Regions from separate parts of the Ruegeria sp. AE3 genome, predicted to be linked through region 3. Evidence: riboswitches for the same ligand, from Rfam matches in the RefSeq annotation. Region 3 holds a riboswitch; each other region holds the start of a gene.
The links. A riboswitch is a leader RNA that binds a small molecule or an ion and turns the genes downstream of it on or off. The one in region 3 is predicted to bind cobalamin.

Region 1 (6,219 bases), on a different contig from region 3:
TCAGCACGAGACCGAGCCCGGCTGTGCCGTGCAGAACGCAATAGGCAAGGGCGTTCTTGATCCGGCGCGGCTGGACCGTTGGCGCAAGCTGCGGCGCGAAGATCAGCGAAACTCGGAAACCGTTGCGCAATCGCGGGCGCGGGACAAGGCGTTCGGCAAGATGGTCCGCGGTGTCATGCAGGACAAGAAGCTTCGCAAACGGCCATAGCTGCAAGGTGTTATGGAAAACCTGCGTCGCGTCTGATCAGGCGATCAGGCGCGGCCAGACCGCTGCATTGCGCCGGGCAAATGCGCCTATGTGACCAATCTCCGGCAGCCCAAATTCGGCAGGCTTCAGAAGGTGGCGTCTGGCCCCGGGGCCATACAGATCGGCAAGGCGCCAAACCGCCTCGGGCGGAACCATCTGGTCGTCTTCGAACGTGAACAGATCCACAGCTGTTCCAGAACTGCCCCAATGCGCATCAGGCAAATTCTGCCCGATCTCGGGAACGTAGCTAAGAGGAGCTGTGCACCATTTGCGCCATTGCCAGTAGACCGAGGCGGGCAGGTCCGAGCCAAACCCAATTGCTTTGCCAGGCAGATAGCCAAGCGCCCGCACCATCAGCGGTGCATGGCCATACCAGAACAGCCCCGCCAACCCCCGATAGGGCCATGGGTGATCTTTCAAAGTCACCAGCCCCGAACACACACAGATCATACGGTCAATCTGGTTGATATCCGGCTGCACCGGCCCCAGCATCGCACCGACCGAATGGCCGATGGTCCAGTGCTGCGCCTTTGGAAACCGCCTGCGCATCTCGGCCCGTGCCGCCGGCATATCGATCAATGCCCAATCCGCCATTGTAGCACGCGCGTCTTTCAGGCGGCCGACCAACGAAAGCCCGTAGTCCCGATAGTCATAGGTCAGGCAAGCCATCCCCCGCTTGGTAGCCAGCCATCGCGCAAAATGGCGATAATAGTCACGCGGCACACCTGTAGCACTGTTCAGCACAACAACGGTTTCCGGCTCACCCACAGGCCGGTACAACCGCGCCGACAAGGTCACGGACCCTGACGGAAAGCTGAAATCTTCGATCAACACCGTCTGTTCCGTATCCAACATGATCCCCGGCTTTCACTGAAACAATCGGTTTGCCTGCCTTCAATGCCGACGACACTAGGCCGGAACATAATCCGCATCCAGCATGACCAAACGTCCGGCCTAAAGATCGGCTTGACTCGGAACGCGATCAGACGCTAGCGGTTGTGTGATGGTTTCCGGCCCCCACAAGAGGTCGGGATGAAAAGGGAACACGGTGCGGTTTGTCTGGTCACACAGACATCAACCAAGTCCGCGACTGCCCCCGCAACTGTAAGCGGTAAGCAATGCCGAAATACCACTGGCCTATGGGCTGGGAAGGTCGGCAGAGCAATGACCCGCAAGTCAGGAGACCTGCCATCGGAACTGAAACCGAAACTCGGGCGGGGTGTCCGGGCAGGTCCTGACGGCGAAATGCTGTCCCACCTGCCCCAATATTCCAGCCCACCACGCGCGGAGGGCGCAGGATGATCTGGAAGACAAAGTCACACGAATACAGCGCAACAGTGTGCCAGCGTACGGGCAAAACCTGCCCGGCTTTGGCGCGACTGGCCCGCTCGATTTCCGAAGCCATGGCGCAGGCGGTTTCGGCCACCAGCGAGGATTTCGAATTTGAAGGCAGCAGCGCGCTATCACATTGCGCGGAAGGGTGCATGGCAACGATCCGAGCGCGATCCGACAGCGTTCGCGTTTTCTGCGGGGCGCACCCTGATACGGCAATTCGGGACCTTGATGCCTATGCCGATTTGATCTTCGGACCTACATTCAGCACGCTGCCCTCGGGCATTGTCGCGAACCCGCCTTGCGCCATGATCGAGGTTTCAACGATCCGGCCTCGGAAAACCGGCTACGCACCCCAGCAGCTGTCAGCTTGATCCCACTTCCACCTGTGCCGGGGTGATCCGGGACGCCCAGGCCAGCTGCGCATCGGTTTCGACAGCGCAGGGGCGCACGGCCCGCAGGCGGTCCAGTGCGTCGCTGGCGCGTTCACCGCATTCAACCATCAGTCGCAGAACAATCATCCCGGATCTGCCGCACCCCCCACGGCAATGCACAAGAACCCGGCCACCGCCCGACAGCGCATGTCGGGCCGTGGCGCTGACCTCTGGCCAGGCCTTCTGAACCGCCTGCGTCGGTGCTCCAAAATCTTCGATCGGCAGGTGAACCCACCGGCTGGCACGGCTTTGGATGTCGCTGCCAAAGTGCTGCGCGCCATCCTGAAGCATTTCAACATCCGTCGTCATTGAAATCACAAGGCCCGGTTTCCACGCCGCAATCATATCCAGATCGCCGACGTAATCCCCGCCACGCCCGGGCATCGAAGTAAGGGCAAGCGTTCCGCCTCCGACCTGCAGAGCAAAAATGACCAGCTGCGACATGAAGTGCGTCCTCCCCCAAGCTACTCTTTACAAAATGAGTCATTAAATCCGCTGGTCCAGTTTAGTTGGAAACCAGTCCGTTTCTGAAACAAAAAATCATCTCGCCCCACAGTGGACGCGGACTGCCGCCGCCACTACGCTGTGCCGAAGCACCGAATCCGAGCGAGTAGACATGACAGACACGCCCAGCCCCGCCTATCAGGTTCTCGCCCGCAAATACCGCCCGGAAACCTTTGCCGACCTGGTGGGTCAGGACGCCATGGTGCGCACTCTGAAAAACGCTTTTGAGGCCGACCGGATTGCGCAGGCCTTTGTCATGACCGGCATTCGCGGAACGGGTAAAACCACCACGGCACGGATCATCGCCAAGGGCATGAACTGCATCGGACCGGATGGAACCGGAGGGCCGACAACAGAGCCTTGCGGTCAGTGCGAGCATTGCATCGCGATCATGGAAGGCCGCCATGTCGATGTGATGGAAATGGATGCCGCCAGCCGTACCGGCGTCAACGATATCCGCGAGATCATCGACAGTGTCCGCTATCGCGCAGCCAGCGCGCGCTACAAGATCTACATCATCGACGAGGTTCACATGCTCTCGACCAGCGCATTCAACGCGCTGCTCAAGACGCTCGAGGAACCGCCCGCACATGTGAAGTTCATCTTCGCGACCACCGAGATTCGCAAAGTGCCGGTCACGGTTCTGTCGCGGTGTCAGCGCTTTGACCTGCGCCGGATTGAGCCCGAAGACATGATCGGTCTGCTGCGCAAGATCGCCGGGGCCGAGGGCGCGCAGATTGCCGACGACGCACTGGCGCTGATCACCCGCGCTGCAGAAGGGTCGGCCCGCGACGCGACCTCATTGCTCGATCAGGCAATCTCGCACGGGGCCGGTGAGACGACGGCAGATCAGGTCCGTGCGATGCTGGGTCTGGCGGATCGAGGTCGTGTTCTGGACCTGATGGACATGATCCTGCGCGGTGACGCGGCAGGAGCGCTTACTGAACTGAGCGGGCAATATGCGGAAGGCGCAGACCCTCTGGCTGTGCTGCGCGATCTGGCCGAAATCACGCATTGGGTGTCCGTCGTAAAGATCACACCCGACGCGGCCGAAGACCCGACGGTTTCCCCCGACGAACGCACACGGGGCCAGCACATGGCCGAGGCTTTGCCGATGCGGGTTCTGACCCGGATGTGGCAGATGCTGCTGAAGGCGCTGGAGGAAGTCTCTGCGGCGCCCAACGCGATGATGGCCGCCGAAATGGCTGTTATCCGACTGACACATGTCGCCGATTTGCCCAGCCCCGAAGAACTGATCAAACGGCTGCAAGACGCCCCACCTTCGCCACCCGGCGGGCCGGGCGGGGGCATGTCAATGTCCCGGCAGGCCCCGGTGGCAACGCAATCCAACGCGACCCCGCCGCCTGCCTATGCATCGCCCCCGCGCGGCGCGGGTGGCGCACCGGTTGCCGCGCTGGCGCAGGATGCCCAGACGGCCCTGGCCCGCTATCCAACCTTCGGGCATGTAGTGGAACTGATCCGCACAAACCGCGATGTGAAACTGCTTGTCGAGGTGGAAAGCGGCGTGCGCCTTGTGTCGTACCAGCCCGGCCGGATCGAATTCACCCCGACGCCTCAGGCACCGTCGGATCTGGCGTCGCGATTGGGCTCTGCCCTGCAACGCTGGACTGGCAATCGGTGGGCCGTCTCCATTGTCTCGGACGGGGATGCGGCGACCATCGCGGAAGTGCGGGACCGGGCCGAACTGGCCCTGAAAGCCGAGGCCGAAGAACACCCGCTGGTTCAGGCCGTGCTGACGCAATTCCCCAAGGCAAAGATCATTCGGATCGAAACACCTGAACAGCGTGCCGCCAAGGTTGAGACCGAGGCCCTTCCCGAAGTCGAAGATGAATGGGACCCCTTCGAAGAGGATTAGCCCTAAGCTTGTGGGTCCAAGTTTCAAGAAACCGGCATACTCACGCCCCTCCACGAAACAACTGAGGGTGGGAATGCAGGCGCATGACTGATCGGTCGGCGACGCTCTGATCTGGACAGGCGGGAGACCTCTTGTGCCGCCTGCCTGCGGTCCGTATTTAGAACCAAACAGAAACACAGGAGACGACTGATGCTGAAAGGACTCGGCGGGCTTGGCGGACTGGGCGACATGGCCAAGATGATGAAATCCGCACAAGACTTGCAAACCAAGATGACCGAAATGCAGGAAGAGCTGAACAACATGATGGTTGTCGGCGAATCCGGTGCGGGGCTGGTCAAGGCAACGGCCACAGCCAAGGGTGAACTCAAGGGGCTGGACATCGATCCGTCGATCTTCAACGGCGACGACAAGGAAGTGGTCGAAGACCTGATCCTGGCCGCCATCAAGGACGCTCAGGCCAAAGCTGCCGAACGTTCACAGGAAGAGATGGGCAAGCTGACCGAAAGCATGGGCCTGCCGAAGGACATCAAGCTACCGTTCTGAGCTTCATCTTTTCCCAAATACTCCCGCCGGAGGCTCCCTCCGGCGCAAAGCAGGGCAGGCCATGGGCACGAACAGCGAAATCGACAATCTGATCGACCTGATGGCCAAACTGCCGGGGTTGGGCCCGCGCTCGGCCCGCCGTGCGGTGCTGCATCTGATCCGCAAACGCGCTCTGCTTCTGACGCCCCTGTCAGACGCCATGCAGCAAGTGGCCATCACCGCTCGCGAATGCCTGAATTGCGGCAACGTGGGCACCACCGATATCTGCGATATCTGCAATAGCGAGGCCCGAGCGAACGGCGAACTCTGCGTGGTTGAGGACGTCGCCGACCTCTGGGCGATGGAGCGGTCAGGGGTCTTCAAAGGCCGCTATCACGTGCTGGGTGGCACACTGTCTGCACTGGACGGCATCGGCCCGGACGAGCTGCGTATTCCCCGCCTCAGGGATCGGGTTCTGGCCGAAGGGATCACCGAAGTGATACTTGCCCTGAACGCCACTGTCGACGGCCAGACCACCGCCCATTACATCGCGGACCAGCTGGAAGGTCAGGTGCGCCTGACCTCACTGGCGCAAGGCGTGCCCATCGGCGGAGAGTTGGATTATCTGGATGATGGGACGATTACGGCGGCGCTCAGGGCGCGCAAGGAAATGTAGCCTAACGAAGGATGATATACCAGCTGCACGAGTCTGTCACCTGGCTGTCATTTGTAAGCTTATTCAGGGTTAACTGCTTCAAAAAAGTTTAACTTTGCGGGAATACCAACGCCCTCCGGATTCTCGAATACCCTGAATTTTTCCATAACGGCTTCTTGTATTGCCGCGACATCCGCATCCGTTCCACAATACTTTTTTAGAATTCGCGCTGCTGGTCCTATGTTGGAAGCCAAATCAGAAACTTTCTTGAGCGGTCCTTGATGTTTTAGTGTGATCGCCGAAACCTCTCCTTTCACATTTCTGAACCCTGCTTTTTTCAACACATCGACAACGTAGTCGATATCCTGAAAACCCAGAGGTCCCGGTGCGTTGGGATCAGCAGGATCAGGTGGCCCCAAACGTGAAACTGCCGCTTTGCATGGAGCATCGAACCAAGGGTTTATTGCCATTGGAGCCCAAGCCGCTGCAATCAAACGCCCCTGTGCCCGCATGTGTTTTCGTATATTGGCAAACGCAGCGTTCGGATCGGAAAAGAACATGACGCCAAAGCGCGAAATCACAAGATCGAATGGCGCGCTTGGGATCGCACCTTGTTGCGCGTCCATCAAAAAATACCTTGATTTTACGG
Region 2 (6,219 bases), on a different contig from region 3:
GACCTGTGCAGGTGCATTCTTGACCAGGTTGTAATACAAAGTCGGATCATAGATTTGCACCGCCAGCCCAAGACGCTCGGCTGTCAGAAGGCCCTGCGCCTGCAATAACTGATAGGCAGCCCGCGACCGTTCGGTGCGCGAAGCAACTTCCGCCAGCTGTGCATCCAGCAAATCCTGCTGTGCATTCAATACATCCAGAGTTGTTCGCGCGCCCAGAGTCGCCTCTTCCCGGATGCCATCAAATGCCACCTGCGAGGCGTTAACGCGCTCGGTTGACGCCCTCAAACTGGCGCTGGCCGCCTGAAACGCCGCATACCGGTCGGTCACACCCTGCGTGATGTTCTTTTGAACGTTCAGAAGATTCGCACGCGAGGCATCGCGGCTGGCCATCGCGCGGCGCACATTTGCCGCCAACCGGCCACCTGCGTAGATGGGTTGACTGAAGTTCAGCGACACGGTCGCGTCGTTCACATAGTCATTATTGTCATAGCGCTCGGACACGCCAGCATCGGCATTCAGGCTGACATTCGGCCCAAGGTTGGCCCGCTGTTGCTGCACGACCAGATCGAACGCCCTGACCTGATGCTGTGCCGACAGAATGGCCGGGTGGTTGCGTTGCGCCAGGTTCACAGCTTCAGCTTCGGAACGCGGCAGATTGGGGAGGCTCGGCTGGCCAGCCGTTCGCCCCGGTGCCTTTCCGACCGCGTTCACGTATTCGGCCTGGGCAATGCTCAATTCACCGCGTGCCACAGCCAGATCCGCCTGAGAGCTTGCCAGCTGCGCTTCGGACAATGCGACGTCCGTCCGGGTTACTTCGCCCACTTCGAAGCGGTCATTCGACGCCCTAAGTTCCTCTGCCGACACATCCACGTTGTTCTGGCGGATCGCCACGGTCTCTTCCTGCAACAGGACGCCCAGATAGGCATTTGCTGCGCGGATAAGAACCTGTTGTTCGATATCGATCAGGGTTTGCCGGGTCGATAGCACCGTTTCCTGCGCCGACTGCTTGCCCAGCACCGACGCGCCGCCATCATACAAAAGCTGGCTCAACGTCAGGCCCGAAAAGAACCGCGACGGCTCGTTTGTCGTCACGACGTTATTGACCCGCGAACGGGTGTAATCCTGGCTGACCTGCACGGTCCAGTTGATGATTGGCCGCAACGCAGAAAGCGCAATGGCCACATCTTCATCCGCCGCGCGCAGCAACGCCCGGTTCTGCTCAAGCAAACCACTGGTGTTATACGCGCCGATGAACGCATCCGTTATGTTGTCTGCCCACGCTGCACGCCCTGGCATCACGCTCATGGCAAGTCCTGCGGTCACAGCAAACGCCCTGACCAGCTTACCTGTCGCCGAACCACGCATACCAAAATCCTCTCAAACGAAATTACACTGCCCTACAGGCAGTTTGCGGCCTTCTTTTCAACTAATCAAGGCGATAGAAAAATCTATCGGCGGACTATAGCGAAAATGCACACTCTGCCGAAAAACCTTCCAGAACCGGCGCATGGGCATTGAACACATCACGCCAACTGACGCGACCACCGGTTTTTCGACCGATCCGCACGGTACCCAGGTTGCCGTTGACAAACAGACACACGATCCGACCGTGGTCCTTGAGCTGATCCAACAGGGCATCGGGCACCTGCTCGACACCGCCCTGCACCATGATCGCATCATAGGGGCCGTGTTCCGCCACACCCTGTTCCAACGCGCCGACGTGGATGATGGCGTTGTGCACGTCAGCCTCGGCCAAGAGGTTTTGCGCCTCGGCTGCAAGGGTTTCGTCGCATTCAACACCCACAACCAACTCAGCCATCCGTGCGGTGACAGCCGTGGAATATCCCATTGCCGGAGCGATATCGAGGACCATCTCATCCTTGGATATGTTCAGCACGTCCAGCATTTTAGCCAGGGTCCGCGGCTCCAGCATGCTGCGCCCTCCACCCAGATCAATCAGGCCGTCCACATAGGCCGCCTCGCGTTGAGAATCGGGTACGAAGCTTTCCCGCGGAACACTCAGCATAGCCTCAATGATCGGGAACTTGGTGACGTCAGAGGGGCGGATCTGTGTATCAACCATTGTGCGGCGCCGGGCTGCGAAGTCAGTCATTGGATATCTCGTCTCATTCCCAAAGATGTCGGGCTTGTGCCATATCCTGAACCTTCCAGCAACGCCCCTGTTGCCGCAACCTGAATCGTGATCACCTTCTTGGGCATGGACTTCGGCAAATTTCAGTCTTGCCGGCAAATTCGCACGCAATCCACTGGACGCCCCCGAGGAAAGCTGTTAAAAACCCAGTTACACCACAGCAAGTATTTGATTTTACTTGAAAAGGCGAGTTGGCGGAGTGGTGACGCAGCGGATTGCAAATCCGTGTACACCGGTTCGATTCCGGTACTCGCCTCCAATCACATCCAAATCGCTGACTTAACCCCGCAGTGCACGCGTGCGACGCTTGGTATTTCAAGACGTTCAAGGCCCGCGATTCTGTCGAATTGCGGGCCAGATATGGCGTGTTTTTCGGAACACCTGCCTACCCCTGCTCGTTCACGGGGCGCGATTTTGTCTGGTATGTGCTTTACGTTCAGGCGCGCCCTTGTGGCACAACCTCGTATCCCGGCTCCTCCGGCTCATCATCCGTCATTTCGGCAGGGAAGCCCGGGGCGGTGATATCCAGGCCGGTTGCCTCTTCCAGCCGCTTGATAATATTTGGTGAAAGCTCGCGTTCGCCATAGCGTGCGATACCATCGTTAAAGATGTTGATCATCACCGGGTTTATTTCCAGTGGCACCCCGGCGCGGTCGGCGACCTCCTGAAACAGACCGATATCCTTCTTCACCAGATCCATGGTGAAGGAAATATCGCGCGACCCGTTCAAGATGACCTGACTTTCGGTTTCGTGCACGAAGGACGTGCCGGACGAGATTTTGATCGCCTCATAGGTCGTGTTCAGATCCATCCCCGCAGCCTTTGCCGTAACCAGTGCTTCGGCGCAGGTGATCAGGTTGGCGGTGGCAAGATAATTGGTCATCACTTTCAGCACCGAGGCCGAGCCCAGTTCGCCGGTGTGCAAAACCCGACGACCCATTGTCGTCAGGAACGGCAGAATTCGTTCAAACGTTTCCCGGTCACAGCCCGCAAAGATCGAGATATTGCCCGTCGCGGCACGGTGGCACCCGCCAGAAACCGGGCAATCGACGGCCGCACCGCCGCGCGATATGACTTCGGCTCCCAGGCGTTTGACTTCGGCCTCGTCCGTGGTCGACATCTCCATCCAGATCTTGCCGGGGCCCACTTCGGGCAACATCTCCTGCATGACTGCATCCGATGCTGCCGGAGACGGCAGACAGGTGATCACCGCATCGCAATCGCGCATCAACTGGGCGGGCCCCTCAGCCGCCTTTGCACCTTTGGCGACAAACTCGGCCACCAGATCCGCGTTCAGGTCATGCACAGTCAGATCAATGCCGTTGCGCAAAAGGGATCCCGAAAGCTTGCCGCCTACGTTACCCAGACCGATAAATCCCACTTTCATATGACGCATCTCCAAGTTCGTCGTTTTCCCGTCATGCGACCACATACCGAACACATTCTTCATGCCGCCGAACGACGCCTACAGGTCGCTTTTTTCTCCTTGGCTTATTTGTTGCGCGCGAACCGCTTGACAAGCGGGTCAGCGGTGCCGCATGTCCCTGTCGTTGGTGTCGGCGACAGCCGATGAAAAGGGAATGCGTCAACGGTTCATCCGCCAAACGCAGCCGCCCCCGCGACCGTGACCGGAGAGGATGCCCAATGCCACTGGCCTGTGCCGGGAAGGCGGGACATCCGACAGAGCGACCGCTCTGGCATCCGCAAGCCGGGAGACCTGCCAACACCCGAAGTTGAAACCGGGCGGGGTGTTCCGGTGTCGGGTCCATGTGCAGACGTGGTGCCCGCATGAAACCCCGTCCCCCGCGAAGAGGATTTGGGGGGATGAGAGACATGAGCGAGAACGCACCGGTAGAGCTACTGGTCTGCACGACTTGCCGCCGGGGTCTGCCCGTCGAGGATGACGCTGAGCGACCCGGCACATTGTTGCACAAGGCCCTGGAACAGGCTGTCCTGCCGGATGGCATCATTCTGAAACCGGTCGAATGCCTTTCGAACTGCGATCAGGGCTGTTCCATCGTGCTTCGGGGCGGGCCGGATCGCTGGACCTTTGTTTACGAGAATCTGAACGAAATCGATCACGTCGATGTCATCATCGATGGCGCGACTAAGTATCTGGCCACAGGCGATGGTCTGGTGAAATGGCGCGACCGTCCTGAACATTTCCGCAAAAACTGCGCCTCGCGCATTCCCCCGATTGGAGCCTGAGATCATGTCGAACCTTGAAAAACTCCCCGTCACTGTGATCACCGGCTTTCTGGGCTCGGGCAAAACCACGCTGGTGCGCCATCTGATGCAGAACCCGCAGGGCAAGCGCCTTGCGATTGTTGTTAACGAGTTTGGCGATGTGGGTGTTGATGGCGACATCCTGAAGTCCTGCGCGATTCCGGAATGCCCTGCGGAAAACATCATGGAACTGGCAAACGGCTGCATCTGCTGCACCGTGGCCGACGATTTCATCCCGACCATCGAGGCGCTGATGGCGCTGGAACCGCGCCCGGATCACATTTTGATCGAAACATCCGGCCTTGCACTGCCCAAACCGCTGCTGAAAGCGTTTGATTGGCCTGATATCCGTTCGAAAATTACCGTTGATGGCGTTATTGCGCTGGCCGATGCCGAGGCCGTGGCCGCCGGTCGCTTTGCTCCGAACGTTGAAGCGGTGGATGCCCAACGGCTGGCTGATGACTCGATCGACCACGAAACACCCTTGTCCGAGGTGTTCGAGGATCAGATCTCGTGCGCGGATATCATCCTGCTGACCAAGCCCGATCTGGCAGGTCCCGAAGGTGTCGCGAAAGCTAAACAGATCATCGCCGCTGAGGCGCCGCGCCCGCTTCCCGTCGTCGAGGTTGCCGAGGGTGTCGTCGACGTACGCGTCGTGCTTGGCCTTGAGGCTGCCGCCGAAGATGACATGGACGCGCGCCCGTCACATCACGATGGCCATCACGATCATGAGCATGACGATTTCGAAAGCATCATCGTCGAGTTGCCGGAACAGACCGACCCGGCGGAACTGGTTGCCAGGATTGAACGTCTGGCAACTGAGCTGAATATCCTGCGCGTCAAAGGCTATGCCGCCGTCACAGGCAAACCGATGCGCCTGCTGGTTCAGGCTGTCGGCGCACGGGTTCGTCACCAATACGACCGCCCGTGGGAACCCGGTGAGGTGCGCCGCTCGCGCCTGGTCGTCATTGCCGAACATGACGACATCAAAGAGGCTGAGATCCGTGATATCCTAGTGGGTGTGACCGAGGTTGCCGAGTAAGTCATGCACGTCGTCTTTCGCGAAAGCCACGGGCTCGAGGAAACCGAGACCCCAACCGATCTGGGCCAAAGCCCGGCCGATCTGGTTGTACTGTCCTTTTCCGACAGTGACCTGGGCGCTTTCGCGGAGGGCTGGCATCGCGGCGGCGGACCTGAGGGGCGGATGCCCACGATGCGGCTGGCCAATCTTGCTGCATTGAAACACCCCCTGTCCGTCGACACCTATGTTGAACAGACACTTGAAGGCGCAAAGGGCATCCTGATCCGTCTGATCGGTGGCGTGCCCTATTGGTCTTACGGGTTGCAACAGGTTCTGGCACTGGCACAGGCCAAAGGCGTCGCGCTGGCCGTTTTACCGGCGGATGGGCGCGAAGACACTCGGTTGGATGAGTATTCGACCCTGCCCCTCTCGACCCTGCGGCGGCTGGCACATCTTTGTGATACCGGCGGAGAAGTCGCCGCGCAGGCCGCATTGGCCCAGATGGCGTTAGCAGCAGGGCTTTATGCCGGCCCGGTGATGGGCGCGAAAACCGTGCCCGAATGCGGTGCGTGGTGCCCGGAACAAGGTGTCATCCCGGTGGATTCCGCGTTCGAGAACGATGCTAAACGCATTCTCGTAACCTTCTACCGCGCTTATCTGACATCAGCAGACACAGCCCCGGTCGCGGCCCTGATCCGCAGCTTGCGCGCCCGCGGGCTCCAGGCGGTGGGTTTGTTCGCCCCGTCGCTCAAGGCCCCGGCCGCTGCCAACTGGCTCAGGGAACAGGTCGTTGCCCTGAGACCATCGGCCATCATCAACG
Region 3 (6,219 bases):
GTTTGTTGGCGGGGTATCAGGTTCCGCTTCAACGCCCATGATCCGGGCGACATCCGCAGCGGGCATGGTAACCTCGGCCACATGCCCGGCACCAAGGATTGCAAAGAAAGTATGGGCCACCGGCGCGTTTGGCGTGTAGATAAAGAACCCGTCTGCATCTGTTACGATACGGCCCAGCTCGGCTCCGTCCGGGCCGTTGACGATGACCTCGGTATCGCTTGCCATGTCGCCGTTGGAAAAGCCGATTTCGCCTTCGATGGCGTCACCGGATTTAAACACTCCGGCTATGACCTTATGCGCTAAGGCAGGTAGGGGTGCGCAGCACAGCGCCAGAACGATTGCCAGATACCTCATGCGACCGCTCGTTTGACAAACAGCTCGGGCTTGACCTTGCGCGCCAGCAAAACCGCGAACCCGGTCAGGATCGCCTCAATCGCCATGACAGGAATATGTGCAAAGAAAACAAGCTTGGCCGCAGGCAGGAAGGCATCCCCGGACAAGGCCAGTGAAAACGCAACCATGCCGGTTGTGGCGGCAATGGCAAAGGCACCGCCGACCCCGCCCCATATCGCACCTTGCAGCGGTGAGCCGTGGGCGATCAGGCGGCTAAAGATCAGTCCGGCCAGAACCGCGGGCAACGCGATGTTCAGGGTGTTGATCCCCAATACCGTCAACCCGCCAAAGCCAAAGAAGACGGCTTGCAGCAAAAGCCCGACGAACAGGGCCGGGAATGCGGCCCACCCCAGCAAAAGCCCGGCCATACCGTTGAGGATCAGGTGCACCGACGACGGACCAATAGGAACATGGATCAGCGATGCCACGAAAAAGCTGGCTGACAGCACCCCCGCAGTGGGGATGCGATCAAGATCCAGCGACCTGAGGCCCATGGCAATTCCACCCGCCGCAGCGACGGCACCGCCGATCACGACCGGGTTGGACAAGGCTCCGTCAACGATATGCATCTACGGTTACTCCAAATCCCAGGCGCGGATCCAGATGACCGCGTCCTGGCTGAGTTCTTTGCCATTGTGTTCGGTCACGGGACCGGCGCCGAGCGCTGCAAAACCCCAATATCCGGCTTTCGGAACGCCGAACGTGAAATACCCGTTATCATCCGAAGTTGCGACCAATGCACCACCCGGCAACGGCGAGACGGTCGGGGCCGAAGCAGCCGTGCTTTCCATGTCCGGTTCTGCGGCCATGTACTCGATCTCGATCTCGGCACCCGCAACTGGTTGGCCTTCTGCCATAACCCGACCCGTAAAGGTCGAACCCGCGATGATGTTGGTCGGTTTGTTGAGCGGGATGATCTCAACCGGCAAGCCCACCGGGTTCATCCAGTCGGTCGGCAATTCGTTGCGGTTCAAGAATGCCTTGGCGATCTGCTGGATATAGATATCCTCAGACCCCTCGTAATAGGGCTGGGGAACTGTCACCAGCACATAGTCGCCCGACCGTTTGACCGGAACATAACCCTTGAATGCCGCGCCTTCGTTTTCCCCGCCGGTGAAACGCACGGGTTCCAGAGTGTCCAGCAGGTCGGTTTTCTGACCGTTGTGGATCACGTAGAATTCCTGCGGCTTGTCCAGATCCATGACATGCCCGTTCGAGAACGGATGCCAGAAGATCAGCTTGACCGGAACATTCCCCGGTGCGTCGATCATGGTGTCAGAGGTGTATTCCAGCAGGAAATGCGCATTTGCCATCGCTGGAAGCGCCATCGCCACAGCGGCTGCAGAAAGCAGCTTGGTCATCAATAGTCGTCCTTGTCCCTTCGTACCAACCCCGGTACGAGATGCGTTTTGACTGCGGGGACGTCCAAGCCGAGCTGCTTTTTCAAGCATCCTGCTCCGACGCACATCCCGTCGCCGATTAGGAGTGCCCTTGTCAAAGGCACATGTCCGGCAGGTATCCTGACTTGCGGGTCAAAGCGTTGGGCTGGCCTTCCCGGATTAACTCCAGTGGCACTTCAGCCCTGCTCGCCGCTTACAGTTGCGGGTGCAGTTGCGGAATTGGGCCAAAGCCCGCACCGCATTCCCTATTGATTCCAGAGCACGCCCCGGAACCGGACATGCCGAGCGGCTTGCCAGACTTCTTCGGCATCCGTCAACGATCAATTGCGCTGGCTGTCAAAAAGTTCAGCGGGCAATGCCCTTTTTCCGGTTGATCCGCTTTGGATACAGGTCGGGGTTTTTCGGGGATGAACCTACCCTTCGAGCAGGTATCTTTCCGACAATGGCAAACTGGCCGCCCCCAATGACCGGGCATCCGGGCCCGCCGTCCCTGCCAGCACCAAGGGCCGTTCAAGCCCGGTCAGGTTCATGTCAGATAGTTTGACCTCAACCAATTCCACCAGCCGCGCCTTGATGCCTGCGGGCATCCAGCCATCAATCTTGACAGATTCGAAGTCGATCAGGCTGCAAGACGAGACGATGGCATGTGCGATCCCGTGCGCCGCCTGTTTCAACCAGTTCTCAAGGTGGGTTTCCGGTACGTCCCAATGCAGTGTCGTTTCCCAGATTGAACCGGCTGTTGCGGCATTTCCACCAACCGCACGCTCCAGCACATAAAGACTGGCGACATCTATCAACGGTTTCACTCCGCCTGCGTCGTCCGGCACAGGCAATGGACCAAGCGCACCGGCGTTTCCCCGCCCTGAAAAGATGGAGCCGTTCAGAACCACCCCGCCCCCGATGAAGAAGCCCACATAAAAATACAGGAAATCTCGTGGGCCTTCCGCCGGGCCAAACACCAGCTCGGCACCGCAAGCGGCCGTTGCGTCGTTCTGCAGGAATACCGGCAAGTCATAGCTTGCGGCCAGTGCGCCTTTCAGGTCCGCGTCACGCCACGGATCCATTTTCTCCTGCGGAACCTGCAATGTCTGCGCCCAGTCCCAAAGGTAGAACGGCATCGCAATCCCAAGACCCGCGATCCGGCTGCGCGCCTCGGGCGACAGTGACGCCATCACTTTGTCGAGGCTTTCTTTGGAAAAGCTCAGTGTCGCCTCGGGTGTCGGAAAATCATAGGTCCGCCGCTCGCGGTGCCTGACGTTGCCAAGGAAATCCGTCAGCACCAATTCGGTACTGCGCCGCCCGACTTTGAGCCCGAAGAAATAAGCGCCATCCGGGTTCAGGCGCATGGGAACCGATGGCTGCCCGACTTTTCCCCGGATCGGTTCGCCCCGCAGAAGCAGCCCATCGGTTTCCAACTGTCGCATGATGACCGAGACCGTCTGCGCCGACAGCCCGGTCATCCGCGCGATTTCAGATTTTGCGAGGGCCTGATGGCGCCGGACCAGTGACAGGACAAGCCGTTCATTTCGGGCCCGCATTCCACTTTGGTTGGTGCCGCGCATGTCTGGCTCGCGTACGCCAGTGGTATTGTCCAAAGAGTTCATTGCAGACACGGCCATCCCCTTCATGACGACAATGTTGAAACCCTTCCTTTCTGTCAATAATAAATAAGAGTGATTTATTTATTGACTCGAAATTCGAATCTTGTGATGGTTTTTATGTGAGATCGGGCCGGTTTTCGCCCGATCAAACGTATGCCCGGAAGGGCATTGGGAAAACTGGGAGGACTACCGATGAAACTTGCGAAACTTGCAGGCGCCACGGCGCTGGCGGTTACGGCCATGGCAAGCAGTGCAATGGCCGAAGGTGAAACCGTTTGCCTGATCACCAAGACGGATACCAACCCTTTCTTTGTTAAAATGAGAGAGGGTGCCACAGCTAAAGCCGAAGAGCTTGGCATGAAGCTGAAAGCCTTTGCCGGCAAAGTCGACGGAGACCACGAAACTCAGGTTCAGGCCATTGAAACCTGCATTCTGGATGGCGCAAAGGGTATCCTGCTGACCGCGTCGGATACGTCGTCCATCGTTCCGGCGGTGCAGCAGGCCCGCGATGCCGGGCTGCTGGTGATTGCGCTGGACACCCCACTTGAGCCTATCGACTCGGCCGACGCGACCTTTGCCACGGACAATTTCCTTGCGGGGCTTCTGATCGGACAATGGGCAAAAGCCACGCTGGGAGATGCGGCAAATGACGCCAAAATCGCCACGTTGGACCTTGCGGTCAGCCAGCCCACTGTGGATGTGCTTCGCAATCAAGGGTTCCTGCAGGGGTTCGGTGTTGATCTGGCCGATCCGAACGTGATTGGCGATGAAAACGACCCGCGTCTTGTTGGTAGCGATGTCACCGCTGGCAACGAAGAAGGCGGTCGTCGCGCCATGGAGAACCTGCTGGCCAAAGACCCGACGATCAACGTGGTGCACACCATCAACGAACCGGCGGCAGCGGGCGCTTATGAAGCGCTTAAGGCTATCGGGCGCGAAAATGACGTGTTGATCGTTTCCGTCGATGGCGGCTGCCCTGGCGTGCAGAACGTGGCGGACGGCGTCATCGGTGCAACATCACAGCAATACCCGCTGCTGATGGCATCGCTGGGCGTTGAGGCCGTCAAGAAATGGGCGGACGAAGGCGTGAAGCCCGAGAACACACCCGGTAAGGACTTTTTTGACACCGGTGTGGCGCTTGTGACGGATAAGGCCGCCGACGGCGTCGAGTCCATCTCGGTTCAGGAAGGCATGGACCTCTGCTGGGGTTAAGCTGAATGTTTGGAAGGCCGCTGCGCGGCCTTCCACTTATCAAAACCACCCACACGCCTGAAACCTTGCTAAAGTCGTCATAAACCTGACGCTTTGGGGGAAATTCTATGTCCGATTCTTCACGACAAGCTGACGATTTCGAAACCGCCGCAAAAGGCAGCCCGGAGCAAGTCGCCGAGTTTGACGATCACCAACGCGGATTTGTCGGGACGGTTCAGCATTTTCTGCATGTGAACCCGTCGCTGGTCCCGCTGATTGTCCTTGTCGCTGCCATCGTCATCTTTGGTGTCTTGCTGGGCCCCAAGTTCTTTTCGCCCTTTGCGCTGACATTGATCCTGCAACAGGTTCAGATCGTCGGGATCGTGGCCGCGGCGCAAAGCCTTGTGATCCTGACCGCAGGCATCGACCTGAGTGTTGGGGCCATCATGGTGATGTCGTCGGTTGTGATGGGGCAGTTTACCTTCCGCTATGGAATGCCGCCTACGATTGCGATTGTGTGCGGCCTTGCTGTTGGCTCGGCAATCGGGGCTTTGAACGGGTTTCTGGTCAGTCGCATCAAGCTGCCGCCTTTCATCGTCACCCTTGGCATGTGGCAGATCGTTCTTGCGGCGAATTTTCTTTATTCACAAAACGAAACGATCCGGTCGCAGGAGATCGAGGAACACGCCGCCATCCTGCAACTGTTTGGTGCCAAGTTTAACGTGGGCGGGGCGGTGTTTACCGTCGGGGTGGTCTTCATGCTGGCGCTGATCCTCGTCCTTGCATACGCGCTGCGGCACACGGCCTGGGGCAGGCATGTCTATGCCGTCGGGGATGACCCCGAAGCGGCAGAGCTGTCCGGTGTCAACGTACACCGCACGCTGATATCCGTGTACATGCTGTCCGGCCTGATCTGCGCCTTTGCGGGCTGGGCCCTGATTGGTCGGATCGGGTCAGTTTCGCCAACCTCGGGGCAGCTGGCCAACATTGAAAGCATCACGGCGGTCGTGATCGGGGGGATATCTCTTTTTGGCGGTCGCGGGTCTATTCTGGGGTCCCTGTTCGGTGCCCTGATCGTAGGCGTCTTTACGCTTGGGCTGCGGTTGTTGGGCGCGGATGCACAATGGACGTTCCTGCTGATCGGCATCCTTATCATCGCAGCGGTCGCGGTCGACCAGTGGATCAGAAAGGTGGCAGCCTGATGGAACCCATTCTCAAAGGACGGAACCTTGTGAAACGCTATGGCAAGGTGACTGCGCTGGATCACTGCGACTTCGATCTGATGCCGGGTGAGATTCTGGCGGTGATCGGCGACAATGGCGCTGGCAAGTCGACGCTGATCAAGGCAGTGTCGGGCGCGGTGGCGCCCGACGAAGGCGAGGTCTGGCTGGAAGGTCAAAAGGTGAATTTCCATTCCCCGATCGACGCGCGTGAAGCCGGTATTGAAACCGTGTACCAGACGCTTGCCATGTCCCCTGCCCTGTCGATCGCGGACAACATGTTCATGGGGCGGGAAATTCGGCGCAAAGGACCGCTCGGGTCGTGGTTTCGCATGCTTGACCGTCCGGCGATGGAAAAATTCGCCCGCGAAAAGCTGAGCGAACTGGGTCTGATGACGATCCAGAATATCAATC

Region 1: it holds a riboswitch for cobalamin, as region 3 does, so the genes downstream of both, ACR0NZ_RS18520 (hypothetical protein) here and ACR0NZ_RS19660 (DUF4198 domain-containing protein) in region 3, are expected to answer to the same signal.
Region 2: it holds a riboswitch for cobalamin, as region 3 does, so the genes downstream of both, ACR0NZ_RS06430 (DUF1636 family protein) here and ACR0NZ_RS19660 (DUF4198 domain-containing protein) in region 3, are expected to answer to the same signal.

The regions. Positions count from the first base shown of each region.
Region 1 covers NZ_JBQFZL010000016.1:47,879-54,097, forward strand. The annotation lists gene rsgA (ribosome small subunit-dependent GTPase A) at 1-208, shown strand, start outside; gene ACR0NZ_RS18515 (alpha/beta hydrolase family protein) at 245-1,102, opposite strand; cobalamin riboswitch at 1,236-1,454, shown strand; gene ACR0NZ_RS18520 (hypothetical protein) at 1,546-1,953, shown strand; gene ACR0NZ_RS18525 (protein-tyrosine phosphatase family protein) at 1,945-2,457, opposite strand; gene ACR0NZ_RS18530 (DNA polymerase III subunit gamma/tau) at 2,630-4,393, shown strand; gene ACR0NZ_RS18535 (YbaB/EbfC family nucleoid-associated protein) at 4,583-4,936, shown strand; gene recR (recombination mediator RecR) at 4,998-5,591, shown strand; gene ACR0NZ_RS18545 (class I SAM-dependent methyltransferase) at 5,651-6,219, opposite strand, start outside.
Region 2 covers NZ_JBQFZL010000001.1:1,282,130-1,288,348, forward strand. The annotation lists gene ACR0NZ_RS06410 (TolC family outer membrane protein) at 1-1,365, opposite strand, end outside; gene ACR0NZ_RS06415 (protein-L-isoaspartate O-methyltransferase family protein) at 1,460-2,113, opposite strand; tRNA gene ACR0NZ_RS06420 (tRNA-Cys) at 2,338-2,411, shown strand; gene ACR0NZ_RS06425 (NAD(P)-dependent oxidoreductase) at 2,589-3,584, opposite strand; cobalamin riboswitch at 3,687-3,891, shown strand; gene ACR0NZ_RS06430 (DUF1636 family protein) at 3,986-4,360, shown strand; gene cobW (cobalamin biosynthesis protein CobW) at 4,365-5,420, shown strand; gene cobN (cobaltochelatase subunit CobN) at 5,424-6,219, shown strand, end outside.
Region 3 covers NZ_JBQFZL010000022.1:12,023-18,241, reverse strand. The annotation lists gene ACR0NZ_RS19670 (cobalt ABC transporter permease) at 1-354, opposite strand, end outside; gene cbiM (cobalt transporter CbiM) at 351-962, opposite strand; gene ACR0NZ_RS19660 (DUF4198 domain-containing protein) at 969-1,754, opposite strand; cobalamin riboswitch at 1,887-2,085, opposite strand; gene ACR0NZ_RS19655 (ROK family transcriptional regulator) at 2,207-3,397, opposite strand; gene ACR0NZ_RS19650 (substrate-binding domain-containing protein) at 3,587-4,606, shown strand; gene ACR0NZ_RS19645 (ABC transporter permease) at 4,714-5,787, shown strand; gene ACR0NZ_RS19640 (ATP-binding cassette domain-containing protein) at 5,787-6,219, shown strand, end outside.